Regions from separate parts of the Brevibacterium luteolum genome, predicted to be linked through region 2. Evidence: riboswitches for the same ligand, from Rfam matches in the RefSeq annotation. Region 2 holds a riboswitch; the other holds the start of a gene.
What was found. A riboswitch is a leader RNA that binds a small molecule or an ion and turns the genes downstream of it on or off. The one in region 2 is predicted to bind thiamine pyrophosphate.
Positions count from the first base shown of each region.

Region 1 (3,691 bases), on a different contig from region 2:
GTGCTGCGGAACTGCGGTGCTGCGCTCACGCTCAGTCGAGTGCGGAGAGCTCCTGCCACTCATCCCAGTCGTAGACCCAATCGGAGACGTCTGAGGACTCCTTCGACAGGGACACCGAGGAGCCTTTGACGATGACCGGGTCGCCGTAGATCGCGGAGTCGTAGTACTCCTTGGCCCGCTCATTGGTGAGGTTGATGCAGCCGTGCGAGACGTTCGCCGAGCCCTGTGAGCCGGCCGACCACGGTGCACCGTGGATGAACTCGCCGTTGTTGTGGATGCGCACCGCCCAGCGCACTGGCGTCGAATACCCCCAGCGCTCCGAGGTCATCGTGTAGTTCGCCGCTTTCGACATGACGATATGGGTGCCGTTGAACGAGGGTGAGCGTGCCGCGCCGAGCGAGGCGGGGTAGTCCATGATCGTCTCATCTCCGCGGGTGACGATCATCCGGTGCGTCTTGGCATCGGCGGTCGTGGTCTGCTCACGGCCGATCGAGAAGTCCAGCGAGACGTCCTTCTCACCGAAGCGCGTCTGCGAGAACGGCACGTCCTCCAGGGCCATTGTCACCTTGACCTTCGAGTGCTCCGGCCAGAACTCCTTGGGCCGGTAGTGCACCCGCGAGATCCCGTCGGTGTCGTAGAGCCAGCCCCACGAGCCCTCGACCTCGCGCTCCTTGCCGTCCTCGTCGGTGACTCTCACGGACAGCCGGTGTTCGATGTCATCGCGGTAGGACTCGGGCACGGTCGCGCCGATGTTCACGATGATCGGGGCGGCCACGCCGACCTCCTGGTCATCGCCGATGACGGTGAAGATCCGCGCCGAACGGCCTTGCGGTTCGGTCGTCGTGATCGTCCCGGAAGCTTCATGCGTGGCGCCATCCGGGGCGACGGTCGTCGCCTTCCACTCGTACTCGGCGTTGCCGGCCAGCCCATAGCTGGAGACCCAGCGGGTGCCCTGAGGATCGGCTTCGCCGCCGCTGTCAGTGCTGTTGTTGCGGTCAGTGCTGGCACCGCTGGGCGTGTCGTCTTCGCTGGGGGTCGCGTCTGCGTCTGAAGCGCTGCCGCCGGTGTTGGCGCTCTCAGTCTCCGTCGCCGAGGCGGTGGCCGGCGCGCTCGGATCGCTTCCCTGGGCGCCGGAGTCGAAGGTGCCGTCGACGCTCACCTCGGGGTGGTCGGCGTCGGTGACGGTGACCTCGGTGAATTCGCCGCCGGACACGGTCAGTGCGAAGTGCCCGCTGGGGTCGAGTTCGATGCTCTTACCATCAGCATCGGCTGCGCCGGTGGTGCTGTCTGCCTCGGGTGTGCCGCTGGCGCCCGTCGCCGAGGTGGGTGTGGGGGAGGCGTCGTCATCATCGACGACCGAGACCGTCACCTCGGGTGCGGGATGCGGGTCCGCGCTCGGAGCTGCCGCGGATCGGCGCTCGGCATCGGGTGTCGCAGTGCAGGCGGCGAGGGCGATGGCGAGCGAGACGCTGAGGCCGGCAACGAGGGGGCGGCGACGGAGCATGAGGGACCTTTCTCATGGCAGTGGAGACGATGCACAGTCGCAGAACTGCGAGGGCAGGAATGGGAAGGCGACAGCACAAATATAGGAAGCGCGATGTAACGGCTGTGGAACAATGCGCGCTCTCAGCCCGCCGATCGGCGAGCAGATGGCATGTGACCTGCGCAAACAGTGCCGGGGGATGTTGCGCAATTGTGACAGCGCATGAATGCGAGGACTCCCCGTGCACCCGCCAGAGCTCGCTTACCCTTGCTGCCTTCCGGCCCTGGGGGAGTTCACAAGATGACGCCACACGGGGAGCCGCATAACAGTCTAGACCAGGCAGGGACCGAACCAAAAACGCCTGAGCCGGCCACCGCCTCGGGCACGGGAGACGGGCTACAGTGAGGGTGTTGACAGGGGAGTGCCCGCGCGGGCACTGAGAGTGCGCAGACAGACCCTACGAACCTGATCCGGGTGATACCGGCGGAGGGAGATCACATGACACAGATCCACACGACCATTCGCGTTGCGGCCGATTCCCCGGCCGGGCGGCTGCGGCTCGGCGACAGCGCCGGGCAGTGGGACGCCGCAGTCGGGCACCGCTTCGTCGACGAGCTGTTCGCAGGCACCATCGACGATGCGGTGCTGGCTGGCTACCTCGTGCAGGACTATCAGTTCTTCGACGCCTTCCTCTCGATGCTCGGCGGGTGTGTGGCGCACGCCGACCGGCTCGACTCCAAGCTGCGGTTCGCCGCCCAGCTCGGGATGCTCGCAACCGATGAGGACGGATACTTCCAGCAGGCCTTCACACAGCTCGGCGTGACCGAGGACGACTGGCGGAACTCGCAGCTTTCGCGCGCGGCAGCCGGGTTCCAGGCCGAGATGTACGATGCGGTTGCACAGGCCGAATACGCAGACCTGCTCGTCATGCTCGTCATCGCCGAGTGGCTCTACCTCGACTGGGGTGAGCGCGACGCCCCGCTGCCTGAACGCTATGTGCACTCCGAGTGGATCGAGCTGCACCGCGGGGAGGCGTTCAGCTCGTGGTGCCAGTTCCTCGTCGACGAGCTCAACCGGGTGTGGCCGGCTGCCGAGGCCGCGGGCCGGGTCGAGGAGCTCACCGCCCGCTGAGAGCGCACGGTGGCCCTGGAGCTCGACTTCTTCGGCGTCACCTATGAGGGCCGCGACAGCTGACCGGCACGAGGGCCGCGTCGACTGAGCCGGTGACGTGTGTCGGGGAGGTCTCGCCGACCGTGCCAGCGAAGCGATCGGGCGGGCTGGGGATAACTTCCAGCCCGCCCGTTCGTGACCTGAGGTCGGCTAGCCTGCGCGGTTCAGGCGTTGCGGTCGGTGGCACCCGGCTGCAGACCTGAGCCCTTCTCCTCGCCCTTCTTCTCTTCCTTCAGCGGGTCCTTCTTCACCGGCTCGCCGTTCTTCTGGATCTCGGCGATGTCCTTGCGCATCTGCGGCAGCTTCCCGTAGAGCGCATCGCCTGGGCAGTCGGTCTGACCGAGGTCCCGGTGACCGGAGACGACGTTGATCTTCGTTCCCTTGAGCGTGGTCTTGCCGCCGGCATCGACACCGGAGAGCGCGAGCTTCCAGGCGATCGCATGATCGACCGCATCCAGGGTGGCCTGCGGGGGCGCGGACGTGCCGTAGCTGCCGATGACCGAGATGCCGAAGCTGCCCTGGTTGTAGCCGACCACGTGCGCGCCGACCGGGTTCTTCTTCAGCCCGCCGCCGCGGCCCTCCCACAGGCGGCCGTACTTATCGGCGAGCATGTTGTAGCCGATGTCATCCCAGCCGCGGCCCTGCTGGTGGTAGTGCTGGATGCCGCGCAGGATCGCCGGAACGTCCTCGGCCGTGTAGTCATTCGACCCGCCGGTGTGGTGAACGACCGCGGCCTGCACCTTCGCAGTCGTATCCGGATCCGACTTCGGCTTCGCGGCACCCCACGCCTTGCGGTGCTCGATCTTCGGAGCCTTCACACCGCTGTCCTTGGCGATGGTCTGGGCCGCCGCGGCACCGGGTGCGTAGGCCATCGTCGCAGCCGTGCCTGAGGCGGCAGGCGCCTGGTCTGCGGCGCTGTCGGCAGCGCCCTCGGTCACCGGGGTGTTGAACTCAACGGCGGTCTCATCGCCGCTCCAGCGCTTCGGGTCGATGCTGAGGATCCGAGCGTCGTGCGGGGTGGCGTCGCCGAGGATGCGC
Region 1 covers NZ_JALXPM010000004.1:45,075-48,765, reverse strand. Annotated here, with positions in the region: gene M3C25_RS01890 (L,D-transpeptidase) at 32-1,504, opposite strand; RNA gene ffs (signal recognition particle sRNA small type) at 1,711-1,806, opposite strand; TPP riboswitch at 1,889-1,993, shown strand; gene M3C25_RS01880 (TenA family protein) at 1,982-2,614, shown strand; gene M3C25_RS01875 (peptidoglycan recognition protein family protein) at 2,818-3,691, opposite strand, start outside.
Region 1: it holds a riboswitch for thiamine pyrophosphate, as region 2 does, so the genes downstream of both, M3C25_RS01880 (TenA family protein) here and thiC (phosphomethylpyrimidine synthase ThiC) in region 2, are expected to answer to the same signal.

Region 2 (3,691 bases):
TGGACACGGATGTCGCTGCTGTGCGAGCCGAGGTGCCGACGCTGCCGCCGGGGCAGTGGATCAAGGTGTTGCGCGAACACGCCCGGCAGCGGATCCTCACCGGTGCGGCCGATGAGCTCGATGCCCTGGACCATCAGCGCTCATGGGTGTTCCTGCAGGGGGAGCAGTCATTTGAGAGCACAACCCCGCTGGCCGATGCCCGCAAGTACGGTGTCGTCGGCATCGAGTTCACTGATTCGCGCGAGAACCGCTGGCGACGCGATGTGCGCGGCCGGCTCACGCTCACCGAACCGCGGCAGTGACGGGCAGATGGGAGAGGCCGCTGTGAGCACGAAGGTCGACTTCAAGAAAACGATGGAGCGCTACCGCCCACGCTCCGGCCGATTCGACCGGCTTGACGTGCCGGCGACGACCTATCTCATGGTCGACGGAGCCGGAGACCCGAACACGTCAGCGGCTTTCACCGCGGGATCGAAACCCTCTACCCGGTGGCGTACACACTGAAGTTCCATTCGAAGGACACGTATGGCCGCGACTATGTCGTCCCACCGCTGGAGGGTCTCTGGTGGGCTGAGGACATGACAGCCTTCACCACCGCCCGGGACAAGACGCAGTGGCAGTGGACGCTCATGCTCATGGTCCCCGATTGGCTCACCGCAGACGATATCGATGCTGCAATCACTGCGGCACGCCGGAAAGCAGAGAAGAAGGGCCGGGCACTCCCGCTCATCGGCAGCTTGCGCGCAGGCGAGCTTGCGGAGGGCACATGTTTTCAGACCCTGCACATCGGCAGCTTCGATGACGAAGCCGGCGTGCTGGCCGAACTGCACGAGTCGGTGATACCGGCTGCCGGGATGAAACCCGGCGGCCGGCACCACGAGATCTACCTATCGGACTTCCGGCGCACCGCACCGCAGCGCTGCCGGACCATCCTGCGCCAGCCGGTCAGCTGATCCTCGTCTCCACCGCCTCGGGCGCGGTGTCGGGAGCAGGCGGCCCGACGGTCGGCTCGGGCAGGTACACCTGCTCGCCGCGGGCGAGGAACTCCTGGGCCTTGGCCTGCATGCCGGCGATCGCCGCCTGCGCCTCAGCGCTTCCGTACGTGTCGCGGATGTCCTGGGAGATGCGCATCGAGCAGAACTTCGGCCCACACATCGAACAGAAGTGGGCTGTCTTGGCCGGTTCAGCCGGCAGCGTCTCGTCGTGGAACGCCTCGGCAGTCTCCGGATCGAGACCGAGCGCGAACTGATCGCGCCACCGGAACTCGAAGCGGTCCTTCGACAGGGCATCATCACGCTCTTGCGCACCAGGGTGGCCCTTGGCCAGGTCAGCGGCGTGGGCTGCGATCTTGTAGGTGATGACACCGGTCTTGACGTCATCGCGGTTCGGCAGACCCAGATGCTCCTTCGGGGTGACGTAGCACAGCATCGCGGTGCCGTAGCGGGCGATCTCCGTCGCCCCGATCGCCGAGGTGATGTGATCGTAACCGGGAGCGATGTCGGTCACGAGCGGGCCGAGGGTGTAGAAGGGCGCGCCGTGGCACAGCTCCTGCTGGCGCTCGACGTTCTCACGGATCCTGTGCAGCGGAATGTGGCCAGGTCCTTCGACCATGACCTGCACATCGTGCTCCCACGCCCGCTGAGTCAGCTCAGCCAGCGTGTCGAGCTCAGCGAACTGCGCGGCATCGTTGGCATCGGCGATCGAACCCGGGCGCAGGCCGTCGCCTAAGGAGAAGGCGACGTCGTACTGAGCGAAGATCTCGCACAGTTCATCGAAGTGGGTGTAGAGGAAGTTCTCCTCGTGATGCGCCAGGCACCACCCGGCCATGATCGACCCGCCGCGGGAGACGATCCCAGTGACCCGCTCGGCGGTCAGCGGCACGTAGCGCAGCAGCACACCGGCATGGACGGTCATAGTCGACGCCCTGTTCGCACTGTTCGATGACGGTGTCGCGGTAGATCTCCCACGTCAGCTTCTCCGCCTCACCATCAACCTTCTCCAGAGCCTGGTAGATCGGCACGGTGCCGATCGGGATGGGGGAGTTGCGCAGGATCCATTCGCGGGTGGTGTGGATATCGTTGCCCGTCGAGAGATCCATGAGCGTATCGGCACCCCATTTGGCCGCCCAGTTGAGCTTGGCGACCTCCTCGCCGATCGAGCTGGTGACAGCGGAGTTGCCGATGTTGGCGTTGATCTTGACGAGGAACTTCCGCCCGATGATCATCGGCTCGGACTCCGGGTGGTTGATGTTGGCTGGGATGATCGCCCGGCCGGCGGCGACTTCGCTTCTGACGAGTTCGACATCGCACTGCTCGCGCAGCGCGACGAAGCACATCTCCGGGGTGACGACACCGGCGCGTGCGTAGTGCATCTGCGTCACCCGCTTGCCGGGCTTCGCCCGCCGAGGTGTGGGCACCCGGCCCTGCCACTGCTGGGAGGGCCGGCCGCGGCGCACAGCCGCCCGGCCGTCATCGGCGAGCTTCCTGCCACGGCCCGCGTGCTCTTCGGTGTCCCCACGGGCGGCGATCCACTCCGCCCGCCATGGTGCCAGTCCCTCCTCGGGCACGCTGCCGGGCCCCATCGTCCGGTAGACCTGGACCGGGGGATTGGCCCGCTGGCCGGGCGAGTCGTCGAGATGGATCTCAGTGACGGGCACGCGGATGCCGTGCGCGGCATCCTCAACCCACCCGATTCGGTGCTTGGGGTGCTGTTCGGAGTGCGGCTGGGCAGCTGCGGTCTCGGAGGCGTGCGTGTTCTCAGGGATGAATGCAGACAACGATGTCCCTCACTTCCTACGCCGGCATTAACCGGATCAGGTTCAGCGGTCCCGGACGCCGTGTCCGGTCTCAGCCTCGCTGTGAGGCTCCCGCGTGGTCAGCTCAATCTATATCACACCCGATCAGAGAGGCGGAGCTGTCGTTCGCCTGGAGTTCACCTGCCTGGCGTTGAATAGCGGGCATGCCACCTTCCGCCTCAGCGTCTGACTGCCAGCTTGCCGCCGCACCCGCCAGCCGGGGATCCGTTGCTGAGGTGTTCTGGGTCTTCCTGCGGCTGGGGCTCACCTCCTTCGGCGGCCCGGTCGCCCACCTCGGGTACTTCCGTGAGGCCTTCGTCGAGCGCCGCCGCTGGCTCAGCGACCGCGCTTATGCCGATCTCGTCGCGCTGTGCCAGTTCCTGCCGGGCCCGGCCTCCAGCCAGGTCGGCATGGCGCTGGGCCTCAAACGCGCAGGCTTCGCCGGCATGCTCGCCGCCTGGGTCGCCTTCACCCTGCCCTCGGCGCTTGCGCTGGCGGCCTTCGGTTTCGGCATCCATGCCCTCGGCGACCTCGGCGACGCCGGCTGGCTCACCGGACTCAAGGTCGCAGCCGTGGCTGTCGTCGCGCATGCGGTGCTCGGCATGGCGCGCTCGCTGACTCCCGACGCACCGCGGGCGAGCATCGCGGTCACCGCCCTGGCCATCGCCCTGCTCGTGCCCACCGCATGGGCGCAGGTCGCTGCGATCGTGCTCGCCGGCATCATCGGGCTGGTATGGCTGCGTCCGGCCGCGCCCGAGGCGTCAGGCGCCTCAGACGGGCAGAGGCAGCCGTTCAGGGTGCGTGTGCCGATGCCGGTGGCCGCCGGCAGCCTCATCCTCTTCGCCGTCCTGCTCATCGGGCTGCCGGTCATCGCCCGTCTCACCGGCAGTGATGCGC
Region 2 covers NZ_JALXPM010000010.1:71,536-75,226, reverse strand. Annotated here, with positions in the region: gene M3C25_RS04275 (hypothetical protein) at 1-302, shown strand, start outside; gene M3C25_RS04270 (GyrI-like domain-containing protein) at 489-953, shown strand; partial or broken gene thiC (phosphomethylpyrimidine synthase ThiC) at 946-2,692, opposite strand; TPP riboswitch at 2,773-2,880, opposite strand; gene chrA (chromate efflux transporter) at 2,959-3,691, shown strand, end outside.